3 regions of the Streptomyces sp. NBC_01217 genome follow, and region 3 is predicted to be linked to each of the others. Evidence: riboswitches for the same ligand, from Rfam matches in the RefSeq annotation. Region 3 holds a riboswitch; each other region holds the start of a gene.
The links. A riboswitch is a leader RNA that binds a small molecule or an ion and turns the genes downstream of it on or off. The one in region 3 is predicted to bind cyclic di-AMP.

Region 1 (4,520 bases), 7.7 Mb from region 3:
CGCTCCTGGTACCGCCGTGCGCTGGTCGAGCTGGCCCGGCTGCCGCACATCGGCCGGGACGCGATCCAGACCAACCTCAGCGGCCGTACGGGCTGGCTGGCCGAGGCGGGTGAAGCGGGCCGCGAGAAGATCGCACTCTGGTGCACGTACCACCCCGGGCAGACGCCGTACGAGCGGTTCCTGACCAAGTGCCGGGAGCTGAGCGCGCTCGGCATCCGCCACAGCGTGGGTGTCGTCGGCCTGGACGACCATCTCGACGAGGCGCGGCGGCTGCGTGCCGCCCTGCCTGCCGCGGTCTATCTCTGGGTGAACGCCGCGGAGGGACACACCTATACGGACGAGGAGGCGGGGCGCTGGACCGCCCTGGACCCGCTCTTCCCGTACAGCCGGCATCCGCACCGGTCGGCCGGGCTGCCCTGCCGGACGGGCGAGTCGGTCATCTCGGTGGACGGCGACGGCACGGTCCGGCGCTGCCATTTCGTCCCGGCGGAGCTCGGCAATCTCTATGACGGGAGCTATCGGCTCTCTCTCGGCCCGCGCGCCTGTCCGCTGGCCGTCTGCGACTGCCACATCGGCTATGTGCATCTGGAGACACTGCCGTTGTACGACGTCTTCGCGGGCGGCGTGCTGGAGCGGATACCGGCGCTCCCCTTGTCGCCCCTCGCCGGACGGGCCTGAATCCCGGACCCGTCCGGCGAGCGAGGGCGCTGCGGTGGCGGACTGCCCCCGGACCTGACCGGCCCTAGAGCGGCAGGAGATCCGGCCGCTTCGCGGCGACGTGGTCACCGGAGGACTCGCCGCGCAGCCGTCGGCCGATCCACGGGACCAGGTACTCGCGTGCCCAGTGGATGTCGTCGCGCCTTACTTCGAGCGTGCCGCGCTGTGCCTGCGGGGGCCATTCCTGGTCGGGATCGGCCGGCACATCGAGGCCGAGGACCTGGGCGGCGCGCAGCGCGACCCTGGTGTGTCCCTCGGGCGACAGATGGAGCCGGTCGTCGTCCCAGGCGCGCCTGTCCTGGACGGACCGCAGCGACCACAGGTCGAGGACCGGGCAGTCGTAGCGGTCGGCGATGGACCGCACATGGGCGGTGTAGGTGGCGATCTTGCCGCGCAGATGGCGCAGCACGGGAACGCCCCGGGTGTCGAAGCCGGTGGTGACCATCACGGTGCCGACCGATTCGGTCAACTCGGCGACCGCGCGCTCGAAGCGCTCGGCCACGTCGTCGGGGTCGGTGCCGGGCCTGATGATGTCGTTGCCGCCCGCGCAGAAGCTCACCAGGTCGGGTGCGAGCTTCTTGGCGCGCGGCACCTGCTCCTCGACGATCTGGTCGAGGAGGCGTCCGCGTACGGCGAGATTGGCGTACCTGAAATTTCCGTGGGCGGAGCCTTCGGTGCTCGTCTCCGCATCGGGGTCCGGGAGCTGGTCCGCGAGAAATACCGCGAAACGGTCCGCCCAGCCGACGAAGGTCCCGTCCGGGCCGGGGTCGCCGACGCCCTCGGTGAAGCTGTCGCCAATCGCCGCGTACGACCCGATGACGCCATGTCGATAGTTGACGCCACGTTGATTTTTTCTCGAATCGTCTGCCACAAACGCTTATCCTGCACCGCCGAATGTGACCTACGCGACCGTAATAAGGGGTTGACGGGTGGTGAGATAGACCACCCGGTCAGGTTTTGGTAAAGGGGGAATAAGCAGAAGGGCGGTGCGCCGCCGCGCACCGCCCTTCGGTGTTGCTCAGGTGATGATGTGTGGCTCAACTGCCCGGCCGTTCGGCTCAGACGTCGATGCCGTGCGAGGCCAGGTAGGCGATCGGGTCGATGTCCGAGCCGTACGCCGGGCCCGTGCGGACCTCGAAGTGCAGGTGCGGTCCGGTGACGTTGCCGGTGGCGCCGGAGAGGCCGATCTGCTGACCGGTGCTCACGGTCCGGCCCGCGGAGACGGAGATGGAGGACAGGTGGCCGTACTGCGAGTAGCGGCCGTCGGCGTGCTTGATGACGACCTGGTTGCCGTACGCACCGCCCCAGCCGGCGGTGACGACAGTGCCGGAGGTGATGGCCTTCACGCTGGTGCCGGTGAAGACGGGGAAGTCGATCCCGGTGTGGCTGCCGCTGGACCAGTTGGAGCCGGAGGCGCGGTAGCCGGTGGTGTGGTTGCCGGGGACCGGGTGGGCGTAGTCGGAGCTGCTGGCCGGGGCGGCAGGCTTGGACTCCGTGACCGTCGCGGCCTCGGCCGGGGCGGACTTGACCGGAGCTGCCGGAGCAGCGGCGGCCGGCGCGGAGTCGCCGGACGCCTTGGCGCCGAGCGTCAGCTTCATGCCCGGGAGGATCAGGCCGGGGTCTTCGCCGACGACCGCGCGGTTGTCCTGGTACAGCTTCTGCCAGCCGCCTTCGACCTTGTGGTCGGCGGCGATCTTCGAGAGGTAGTCGCCGGAGACGACGGAGTACGTCGTGGTGGCCGCCTGCTTCAGCGCGACCGGCGTGGCCGGGGCGGCGTGCTTGGCGGCGGAGGCCGCCTTCGGGGCGGCCTGTTCCACGGCGTGGGCGCCGGTGGCACCGAGCAGCGGCAGCGCGAGGCAAGCGCCGCCGGCGCTTGCCACGGCGACGCCACGGGCGATGGTGCTGGACTTCGTACGACGGTGCTTACCCGATGCGGGCATGAACTGCTTCCTCTCCGGCGCCTGCGAGGTGAGCTGTCGGGTTCGGGCTGGAGATGCCCGGTCGCGCAGAGCGCGACTTCACCCCTAGCCGGCCGGATTTCTACGGTCGGCGGCTTACCTGGTTCCCCCGCTCCTGCCACGCGATCAGTGGGTGCGAATTCCGGACGGCGGCAGGATTGGGCGGTCCGTCCGGATTGACGGTGACCGTAAGCGAGCCGGGACGGCGATAACAAGCCTTTGGTTCCGCACCGGAATCCGATGCGGGAAATCGGCGCGGAATTCCGGTCACACTCCGTGGATCAAAGATCTTGAAATTCCGCGCCGCGCACGGAATAGCCGACCGCCCCGTCAGCACACACCGTCACGGATATGATCCCGCTCACGAGAGGGCAACCATCTCCCATACAAGCAGGGCGCATTGGGCTAAATGCACACATTACGGACATGTCACGCCTGTCGGTCACGCCGGAGCCTCAGCACCCGCGCGTCGAGATCCCCCCTCAGCCCGGTGTGCAGCCCCTGGTGCAGCAGTACCGAACCGTGGTGCACCGCACCCGTGTCCAGGCAGGTGTACGTCGCCGCGGGGTCGAGCGCGCGCAGCCTCAGGGCCGGGGGCCGCTCCCCGAATCGCTGCGCCTCCAGCCACATCAGGACCACGGTCTCGTCACCGTGGACGTACTGGACCGCGCCGAGTCCACCGCGCGGGGCGCGCAGCCGGTACAGCGCTCCATGCTGCACCACCGGCCGGATCTCCTTATAGAGATCCACCCAGGTCCGCGCCTCGGCCAGCTCCTCATCGCTCCACTCGGCGAGGTCCCCGCCGACCCCGAGCACACCGGCCATCGCGCTCACGAAGCGGAAGCGCAGCGAACTGACCCTGTCGTTGAGCTGCGTATTCGGACTGTCGGTGACCCAGGCCGCCATCACCCGGGCCGGGTGGATCTGGCCGAAGCCCTCCTGGATGGTCAGGCGGTCGAGCGGATCGGTGTTGTCGGAGGTCCACACCTGGTCCGTACGGGACAGAATGCCCAGGTCGATCCGGCCGCCGCCGCCCGAACAGGATTCGAAGGCGACCGAGGGGTGCGCGGCCCTGAGCCGGTCGATCAGTGCGTACAGTGCGTCCACATGCTCGATCCAGAGCTTCTGCGGATACTCCTCGCCCGGCCAGCCCGCGTCGGTGAAGCTGCGGTTGAAGTCCCATTTCACATAGTCGATGGGCGCGCTGGAGAGCAGCGCGTCCAGTTGCTCCCACAGATGGTCCCGCACATCGGGGCGGGCCAGATTGAGCACCAGCTGATTGCGGAACTCGGTCCGCCTCCGTCCGGGGAAATGCTGCACCCAGTCCGGGTGTGCACGATGGAGATCGCTGTCGGCATTGACCATTTCCGGCTCGACCCAGATACCGAACTGCATGCCGAGTCCGTGCACTTCGTCGGCAAGCGGCTCAAGGCCGCCGGGAAAGCGGTCCGGATTCGGTGTCCAGTCGCCGAGTCCGGCCCGGTCGCTGGTCCGCTGCCCGAACCAGGCGTCGTCCACGACGAACAGCTCGACGCCCATCGCGGCGGCGCGCTCGGCTAGGGCGCGCTGCTGCTCCTGCGAGATGTCGAAACCGGTCGCCTCCCAGGAGTTGTAGAGCACCGGCCGCAGGCGCTGTGCGTCCGGGATCACATGGGCCAGCTGCCAGGCGTGCCAGGCCCGGCTCGCCCCGCCGAACCCCTCCGCGCTCCACAGACCGGCGAAGACGGGGGTGGTGTACGACTGTCCCGGCGCGAGCAGCAGCAGCCCCGATTCGTCGTGCCCTGCGCCGCCGGTGATCTGTACGAGCCCGTCGGGGAGCCGCTGTACGCAGATCCGCCACGACCC
Region 2 (4,520 bases), 4.3 Mb from region 3:
TCGGGCGTGTCACCGTGCCGATTCCGCCCGATGGCCCGGGCGAGGTACTGGTGGCCGTACGGGGTGGGTCGGAGGCCTACACCGCATGGTCGGCGACGTCGATCGACAGGGACGTACGCGTCGTTGTCGTCGACTCGGTCTCGGCGCGCGGCGTGATCGTGGAACGCCTGCCGTCCTGAGCCGAAGCGGTCAGCAGGTCGCGTACGGCAAGTCACGTACGGCAGGAGTCTTCTCATGTTCTTCTGGCACGTTCCCGCCCCCAACGAGGCGATGCTCATATCCGGTTCCAAGGGGCAGACGCTGGACACCCAGTTCCGGATCGTCACCGGCCACGGCAGTTTCGTACTCCCGGTGAAGCAGAAGGCGCGCATGCTCTCCCTGACGCTGCGCGAAGCGGAGATCACCGAGGACTGCGTCACGCAGCAGGGCATCCGCCTCAACGTCCGGGCCGTCGCCGTCTTCAAGGTCGGGGACGACGCCGTCTCCATCGCCAACGCCGCACGCCGCTTCCTGTCCGAGCAGGAACAGATGGAGGAGCTCGCCGGCCGGATCTTCGCCGGTCACCTTCGCTCCATCATCGGCGGACTGACCGTCGAGCAGATCATCCGGGAACGGAACCGGGTCTCCCAGGAGGTCATCGCGGGCAGCCACGGCGAGATGGAGAAACTCGGCATCGTCGTGGACGCTCTCCAGATCCAGGAGATCGACGACGCCACCGGCTACATCAACAACCTCGCCGCCCCGCACGCGGCCGCCGTCGCCAGCCAGGCCCGGATCGCCCAGGCCAGGGCCGACCAGGAAGCGGCCGAGCGCGAGCAGCAGGCCGCGGCGCTCAAGGCCGAGTACGAACGGGACACCGCGATCAAGCGGGCCGGTTTCCTCGCCGAGACCGAGCAGTACAACGCCTGCGCAGCCCAGGCCGGACCGCTCGCCCAGGCCAGGGCCTCCCAGGAGGTCATCGAGGAGCAGACCGCGCTGGCCGAGCGGCAGGCGGCTCTCGCCGCGCAACGGCTCGAAGCGGAGGTCCGGCGTCCGGCGGACGCCGAGGCGTACCGCCAGCGCACCCTCGCGGAAGCGGCCCGTGACCGGGCGAAGTTCGAGGCCGACGGCAGCGCGTACGCGGAGCGGACCCTCGCCCAGGCGCAGGCCGACGCCAACAGCGTGCGCGCCACCTCGCTGCGCGACGGCAACCAGGAGCTCATCGCGGCCAACCGCATCGTGGAGAACCTGCCCGCCCTGGCCGACGCGGCCGCCCGCGGCATGTCGGGTGCCGACCTCACCGTTCTCAACGGCACCAATGGTGTCAACGAGATGGCGGCGGGTGTCGTCAGCCAGGGACTGGCGATCCTTCACTCCCTCCAGCGCGGCGCGAGCCCGATGAAGCAGGCGGTGGTCGACGGGAAGGCCGCCCCTCCCCGGATCACCGAGACGAACTGAGGGGGAGGGGAAGGAGAGGAGGGAGAGGGAGAGGAGAGGGAGGCGGGGGGCTTCAGGGGTCATGATTCGCTCAGTGGTCATGAGTGCGCCGGACATGCCGTAGAGTTGTGTTTACCGACGCGGGGTGGAGCAGCTCGGTAGCTCGCTGGGCTCATAACCCAGAGGTCGCAGGTTCAAATCCTGTCCCCGCTACTGAAGAATGTCAGACCCGGCACGCACGCAGCGTGCCGGGTCTGATTCATTTCGCGGCCCGGGTCGGTGGGCCCGCGGGTCCATGAACGGGCAGGCCCGGGCGGTGTGTGCGTTGCGCCATACACGTACTCCCATTGGCCGACGAGGAGTCGCCGTGCGGCTCCGCTCCGGCGAGTCTGGGGGTGGGGCGCGGTACCGTCCGCAGCCGCGCGCGTACCGGGCAGGAGACCACAGGTGTGGAAGCGGCTGAAGCGGCGCGGCAGACATGGAGTGGGTGACGTCGCGCGTACCCGGCGGTTCGTCCGCCTGCTGCCCTTCATGATGATCCTCGGCGGACTGGCCTTCGACATCCTCACCCCGCCCGCCTTCACCGCCATTCCGCTGTTCGTGGCGGCACCGCTGATCGCCGCACCGTTCTTCTCGCTGGCCAGCACCATCCTCACCGGCGTCGCCGCGATGGTGGCCGTCGCCGTGCTGCGGGTGTACAACAACTCGTTGCCGCTGATCGTGCCGCTGATCGAGCTGCTCACCGTGGCCACCGTCTCGGTACTCGCCGTCGTGATCAATACGGTCGTGCGGCGCGGCAATCAGCAGCTGGCCTCCGCGCGGGTCATCGCGGAGACCGCCATGCGGGCGGTGCTGCCGAAGCCGTCCGACCGGATCGGCGGGCTGCATGTGGCGGCTCGGTACGAGGCGGCGCAGGCGGACGAGTTCGTCGGCGGCGACCTGTACGCCGTGACGGACACCCCGCAGGGCGTGCGGCTGGTGGTCGGGGACGTACGGGGGAAGGGGCTCGACGCCGTGGAGTCGGTGGCGGTGGTCATCGGGGCGTTCCGGGAGGCCGCCGAGCAGGAGCGTTCGCTGGAGGGCGTGGCGCAGCGGCTGGAGCGGGCGCTGGCGCGGGAGGGGACGCGGCGGGCCGGGCTCGACGAGTTCGAGGGCTTCATCACCGCCGTACTGGCGGAGATCCCGCCCGGGCTGTCCCGGGTGCGGATCGTCAACCGCGGTCACCCCGAGCCGATCCTGCTGCACTCGGACGGGGCGCTGGACGTGCTGGCACCCACGGTGCCCGCGCTGCCACTCGGGATGGATCTGGGGGTGTGGCCCGACCGGACGGACGAATGGGACCTGCCGGCGGGGACGACGCTGCTTCTCTACACCGACGGCCTCTCCGAGGCACGGAACGCCGACGGGGTCTTCTACGACCCTGCGGCCCGGTTGCGCGGGCGGATCTTTCCCGGGCCCGAGGAACTGCTGTCCGCGCTCACCGATGACGTACGGCTGCACACGGGGGGAGAGTCGACCGACGACATGGCGCTGCTCGCGGTCGTACGTCCCGTGGAGGGGCAGCCGGACCGGCGCAGGACCGTGAGGATCGTGGGCCGGGAAGAGACGTGACGGGCGGGGTGGGAGGGGTGCTCGGGCGCCCGCGTGCTTCGTGTGCGCGCAGGTGCTTCGTACGGGACGGTGTCGCCCCGGACGAGGGATGCCACCGTCTGGACGAGGGGTGCCACCGTACGTAACCGAGAGGCGCCGCTCCGCATAACGTTTGACGCAACGTCAGAAAACGGGTAGTGGCTGAGGGCCGATCAACTCGTCCGATTCCAGCCGGTTATGTCCCGTAAAGTCCGGGCCAAAGACGTGAACGATCAGTGGGAACGGCTTGGAATCAGGCCCGTGTGTCTATTAACGTTCGATAACGCAGCGCGGTCGTCCCAGCCGTCGTCAGTGGCGGCACCGTGCGCGAGCGCCGAATTCCGCAAGGGAACCGGGGAACCACCTACATGGGGTGAATCGGACACCTGTGTCTCGTGAGAGGCAGAGGGGCCCGTAGGAGACCTTCCTGCTCCGAACCCGTCAGCTAACCCGGTAGGCGAGAAGGAAGGAAAGGAGTGCGCCCCCGTGGCGTCCAACAAGCCTGCCTCCGAGGCCCCTTCTCGGTTCAACCCCGAGTTCAGTGGCGATTTCGGCGCTGACTTCGGATCCGACTACGGAACCGGAAACGGATCCGACTACGGGACGGGACCCGGTTTCGGTACCGGCTTCGGCTCGGACTACGCGACCACCGGGACGGAAACGGCGTTCGGCGCCGATTACGACACCGAGCAGGGCGGCGCGCTCGCCGGTGAGTTCGGCGGCGACTTCCGCGCCGACGGCAACAGCGAGCCCGACAGAAGCTGGGACGAGTGGAACCCCACCGAGGAGTCCGTACGCCCCGTACGCGGCAAGCACCGCGTCGCCAAGCAGCGCAACGGACTCGCCCGTAGCTCCACGGTGCTCGGGGTCGGCGTCATCGCGGCGGTCGGCGCGGGCGGCATGGCCACCGCGCAGAGCAAGCCGCCGGTCTCCATATCCCTTCCCGACTCCATCGCGGACAACCTTCCCGACGCCAAGTCCCTTCCCGGCGTGGGCTCTCTGTTCACCGGAGAGTCCGAGGCCGACAAGGCCGAGGCGGCCGCGGCTGCCTCCCCGCTCACCACCGCCGGCCTCACCACCGCCGAGACGGAGCAGGGCGCGACGGATGCGGGTGAGGCGCTCCGCGCCCGCATCCTCCAGCAGGCCGAGCAGCAGCAGGACGCCGCCGACGCCGAGGCCAAGGCGGCCCAGGAGAAGGAAGCCGCGGAGGCGGCCGCCGCCGAGGCCAAGAAGCAGCAGGACGCGGCCGAGGCCAAGGCCGCCGCCGAGAAGAAGAAGGCGGAGGAGGCGGCCAGGGCGAAGGCCGAGGCCGAGCGGCTCGCCAAGCTCGCCGCCAGCTACGCCATCCCGACCTCCTCGTACACGATCACCTCGACCTTCGGCCAGGCCGGTTCGATGTGGTCCTCCGGCTACCACACCGGCCTCGACTTCGCGGCGCCGACCGGCACCCCGATCAAGGCCGTACACAGCGGCAC
Region 3 (4,520 bases):
ATCACCAGCAGGCCATCGAGATGGCGGAGCTGGCCGACGGCCGCGCCGCCGACCCCGAGATCAAGGCGCTGGCCGCCGCGATCGAGAAGGCCCAGGACCCCGAGATCAGCACCATGAAGGGCTGGCTGACCTCCTGGGGCAAGCCGCTGCCCGCGGCCTCGCCCTCCATGGGCGACATGCCCGGCATGGACCATGGCTCGGACGGTTCGGCGATGCCCGGGATGATGTCCGACAAGGACATGAGCGACCTGGCGGCCGCCAAGGGCAAGGACTTCGACAAGAAGTTCGCCCAGCTCATGATCGGCCACCACGAGGGCGCGGTCACCATGGCCGAGGACGAGCAGAAGAACGGCAGCAATGCCGACGCGAAGAAGCTCGCCGGTGCTGTCATCACGGCACAGACCGCCGAGATCGAGCAGATGAACAAGATCATCGCCAGGCTCTGACCCGGCAGGGGTGCGGGCCTCCGGCCTGCCGGAGGCCCGCACCCCACTCGCGTACGTCATGCCGTACGCGCCCGGCCATCGGGGTTACGCGTCGGCTCGGCCCGCTTCCGGTGCTGAGAGCAGGTCGCTCACCTCCTCCGCGGTGGTGTCCCGGAGCTCCTCCGCCAGGAGCAGCCAGCGCGTGATGCCGACCGATTCGAGGAACGGCAGGTCGTGACCGGCGATCACCAGCGCCCCTTCGTACGACTTCAGTGCGCTGGTCAGCCGGCGCACGCCGGCGATGTCGAGGTTGTTGGTCGGCTCGTCCAGCATCAGCAGCTGCGGGGCCGGTGCGGCGAGCATCGTCGCCGCGAGCGCGGCCCGGAAGCGCTCTCCGCCCGAGAGGGTGCCCGCCGGCTGTTCCGCCCGCTTCCCCTGGAACAGGAAGCGTGCGAGCTGGGCGCGGATGTGGTTGTCGGTGACCCCGGGGGCCATGCGTGCCACGTTCGCCGCGACGCTCAGCTCGTCGTCCAGCACATCCAGCCGCTGGGGAAGGAACCGCAGCGGTACGAACGTCCTGGCCTCGCCGGACAGCGGAGCCAGCTCGCCGGTGAGGGTGCGCAGCAGCGTCGTCTTGCCCGCGCCGTTGCGCCCGACGAGCGCGATCCGCTCGGGCCCGTGCACATGCAGGCTGCCCTTGCGCAGCCTGCCGAATCGGGGGCGCAGTTCGTTCAGGGTCAGCACGGTGCGGCCGGCGGGAACGGCGGTGTGGGGCAGGCTCACACGGATCTCGGCATCGTCGTGGATGGCTTCCGCGGCCTCTTCGCGACGCTCGCGCGCCTCGTTGAGCCGGTCCTCCTGGACGCCGCGGAGCTTGCCCGCCGACTCCTGCGCGGACCGCTTGCGGGCACCGGCGAGGATCTTCGGGAGCCGTCGCTCGGCCTCGATCTTCCTGCCGTGCCGCTGGCGGCGAGCCAGCTTGACCTGGGTCTCCTCCAGCTCGCGCTTCTGTCGGCGTTCGTCGGCAGAAGCGGCCCGCAGCATCCGCCCTGCGGTCTCCTGTTCGTCGGCCAGAGCCTCTTCGTAGGCTGACCAGCCGCCTCCGTACCAGCTCACGGAGCCGGAGCGCAGTTCGGCGATGCGGTCCACGCGCTCCAGCAGTTCCAGGTCGTGGCTGACGACGACGAGGACACCGGAGCGCCAGGAGTCGACGGCCTCGTAGAGCCTGCGGCGGGCGAATACATCGAGGTTGTTGGTCGGTTCGTCCAGCAGGAGCACGTCGGGACGCTCCAGCAGCAGCGCGGCCAGGCGCAGCAGGACGGTTTCCCCGCCGGACATCCGGCCCACGGTGCGGTCCAGTTCGACGTTGCCGAGTCCGAGCGACCCGAGGGTCGCGAGTGCTCGTTCCTCGACGTCCCAGTCGTCGCCGATCGTCTCGAAGTGCTTCTCGTCCACATCGCCGGATTCGATGGCGCGCAGCGCGCCGCGCCGCTCGGCGATGCCCAGGGCCTCGTCCACAGGCAGTGTCGTGTCGAGGGTGACGTTCTGAGGGAGGTGGGCGAGGCTGCCGCCGACGGCCACCGAGCCCTGGGAAGGGCGCAGTCGGCCGGCCAGCAAACGCAGCAGCGTGGACTTGCCCGCGCCGTTGCTGCCGACGAGCCCGGTGCGGCCCCGGCCGACGGTGAGGGAGAGCCCGTCGAAGACGGTCGTGCCGTCCGGCCACTGGAAGGACAGGCCGGAGCAGGTGAGGGAGGCGCTGGGGGTGGTGGATGTCGCCATGGTGGTCCTCGCAGTCGCAAGCGCGGTGAATGGGGGCTTCGTATGCGAGCACCACGCGGCGACCGAACCGTGAGGGAGGTGCGGCGGTCCGAAAGGTCGAGGGACGGCTCATGCACCAAGGTCGCATCCACGCGGGGTCACGGGCAGGACAGAACACTGCTACTGCGTGACGGGCGTACGGCTTCGGCCGTACGGCGCGATGATCGCGAACCTCAGATGCGCAACGTCCACCTCTATCGGAGACAACAGAACCGCTGAAAACGATAGCGACCGGGAGAGCGGACGGCAAAGCCCTTTCGTCGTGCGCGGGGAGTGAGGGGGAGTGCGACGAGCGGGCGCGGCCAGCGGGCCACCCCGGGTGGGCCTGTTCGGTGGCGGTCGGCCCCGAGCACGCGAAGCAGTGGGCAAATGTCCGAGTATGGGCGATTTGCTTGGAAATGATATTTAGGTTAATAAAGGTGTCTATTGGGGCTCTTGTGGCCTTTGAGTTCCACCCGAATTGCACCTTTTATGCACTCAGTGGCGTGAGTCACTTTCGGAGTTCAAGACGGCGCGGTGCGCGGCCCGGTTCCCTTCTGTGTAAAGAAATTTCACTTCTCGATGTGAGGTGGATTACTTCCAATTACCTGATTCGATCTTGCAAATGAATTGTGATCAACAAATAGGGGCTTGTTCCATTCGGTGTTTCTCGCCTACGGTCACGGTCAATCCGGACGGAACGCCGAATCCTGCCGCCGTCCGGCAATCCGACCACTCACGTACGGCAGGAGCGGGGGACCCAGGTAAGCCGCCGACCCGGTATACGGAACGGCTCGGGGTTAAGTCGCATTCCCATGCGGCCAGACATCTCCAGTCTGAACCCGACAGCTCACCTCGTAGGCGACGGAGAGGAATTCGCCATGTCCGCAACGGGTAACCATCGTCGTCGCAAGTCCACTTCGCTGTCTCGCGGTCTCATCGCCGCGACCACGGGCGGAGCCGCTCTCGTGCTGCCGCTGATCGGTGCCGGATTCGCCTCCGCCGCTCCGGCGCAGACCGTCACCGCCGAAAACGCCGCCGTGTCCACCGTCGCCCCCGTCAAGGAAAAGGCCGCGCAGGCGGCCACGCCCACCACCTATTCCGTGGTCGCGGGCGACACCCTTTCCAAGATCGCAAAGGGGTATTCCGTCAGCGGTGGCTGGCAGAAGCTGTACGAGGACAACCGGGCGACCATCGGCGCCAACCCCGCGCTGATACTCCCGGGCATGAAGCTGACCATCGGCGCCAAGGCTGCCGCGGGTGCATCCACCGTGAACGCCGTTGCTGCCCCGGCCACCACCCCGGCCCCGGCCGCGTCGACCGTGAAGTACACGAACGACCTGGACGGCTGGATCAAGGAGTCGCTGGCCGTCATGGCCAAGAACGGCATACCCGGCAGCTACGACAGCATCCACCGCAACATCATGCGCGAGTCCTCGGGCAACCCCCGCGCCATCAACAACTGGGACTCCAACGCCGCCAAGGGCACGCCGTCCAAGGGCCTCCTGCAGGTCATCGACCCCACCTTCAGCGCCTACCACGTGCCCGGTACGTCGATGGACATCTACGACCCGGTAGCCAACATCACCGCGGCGTGCAACTACGCCGCCGACAGGTACGGCTCGATCGACAACGTCTTCGGAGCCTACTGACCTGCAGCAGCACCGATGGCGGTCCAGGACCGACGGGTGCCGAGAGGCCGAACAGGCCCCTCGGAAGCGATCGCACCCGCCGGTCAGGGGCCGCCTTTCGGCTGCTCACCCGTGTGAGCGGCGTGCGGAGGCGACGCTAGACGCCGCGCCGGGCGGAGCCGGGAACGGACACATGGCCGGCGAGCCAGGACAGCAGGGGCTCCAGCTCCTTCGCCGCTTCGAGCACGGCGCCGACCAGCGCCGACGTGTCCTGCGCGCAGTCCCCGCCGAGGGGACGGGCGGCGCGGACCGAGCGGTACCGGAGCAGGTCGGCACGGGGATGACCGGCGTCATGACCGCGTGGCACGCGCTTCATGGTGTCCCCGGTGATCTCGTACCCCCGCTCCTCCAGTGTCCCGATGGCGCGGACCAGCTCGGGGCCACTGCCCTGTGCGGCAACTGCCGCACGGAACAACGGGACCTGCCCGGGATCCGGGTAGCTCCAGCCGCCCCTGATCCGCAGTCCGTCGAGATCGAAACGCAGACCGATCTCGACATTGCGTGCGATCCGGATCACGGCCGCTTGGTGCTGCCACCACCACGGGTCCTTGCGGAATCCCCAGACGGAGAAGTCCTCGTACGCCCCGTCCGCATCGGCCACATCGTT

Region 1: linked by a shared signal. The riboswitch ahead of OG507_RS36960 (M23 family metallopeptidase) and the one ahead of OG507_RS02540 (transglycosylase SLT domain-containing protein) in region 3 are both predicted to bind cyclic di-AMP.
Region 2: linked by a shared signal. The riboswitch ahead of OG507_RS21915 (M23 family metallopeptidase) and the one ahead of OG507_RS02540 (transglycosylase SLT domain-containing protein) in region 3 are both predicted to bind cyclic di-AMP.

What each region holds. Positions count from the first base shown of each region.
Region 1 is NZ_CP108538.1:8,283,381-8,287,900, reverse strand. It holds gene OG507_RS36970 (STM4011 family radical SAM protein) at 1-678, shown strand, start outside; gene OG507_RS36965 (SGNH/GDSL hydrolase family protein) at 743-1,588, opposite strand; gene OG507_RS36960 (M23 family metallopeptidase) at 1,776-2,657, opposite strand; cyclic di-AMP (ydaO/yuaA leader) riboswitch at 2,661-2,817, opposite strand; gene OG507_RS36955 (alpha-galactosidase) at 3,105-4,520, opposite strand, start outside.
Region 2 is NZ_CP108538.1:4,916,161-4,920,680, forward strand. It holds gene OG507_RS21895 (hypothetical protein) at 1-179, shown strand, start outside; gene OG507_RS21900 (SPFH domain-containing protein) at 235-1,437, shown strand; tRNA gene OG507_RS21905 (tRNA-Met) at 1,556-1,629, shown strand; gene OG507_RS21910 (PP2C family protein-serine/threonine phosphatase) at 1,864-3,027, shown strand; cyclic di-AMP (ydaO/yuaA leader) riboswitch at 3,368-3,520, shown strand; gene OG507_RS21915 (M23 family metallopeptidase) at 3,532-4,520, shown strand, end outside.
Region 3 is NZ_CP108538.1:623,438-627,957, reverse strand. It holds gene OG507_RS02550 (DUF305 domain-containing protein) at 1-446, shown strand, start outside; gene OG507_RS02545 (ATP-binding cassette domain-containing protein) at 531-2,204, opposite strand; cyclic di-AMP (ydaO/yuaA leader) riboswitch at 2,914-3,101, shown strand; gene OG507_RS02540 (transglycosylase SLT domain-containing protein) at 3,104-3,874, shown strand; gene OG507_RS02535 (DUF2461 family protein) at 4,011-4,520, opposite strand, start outside.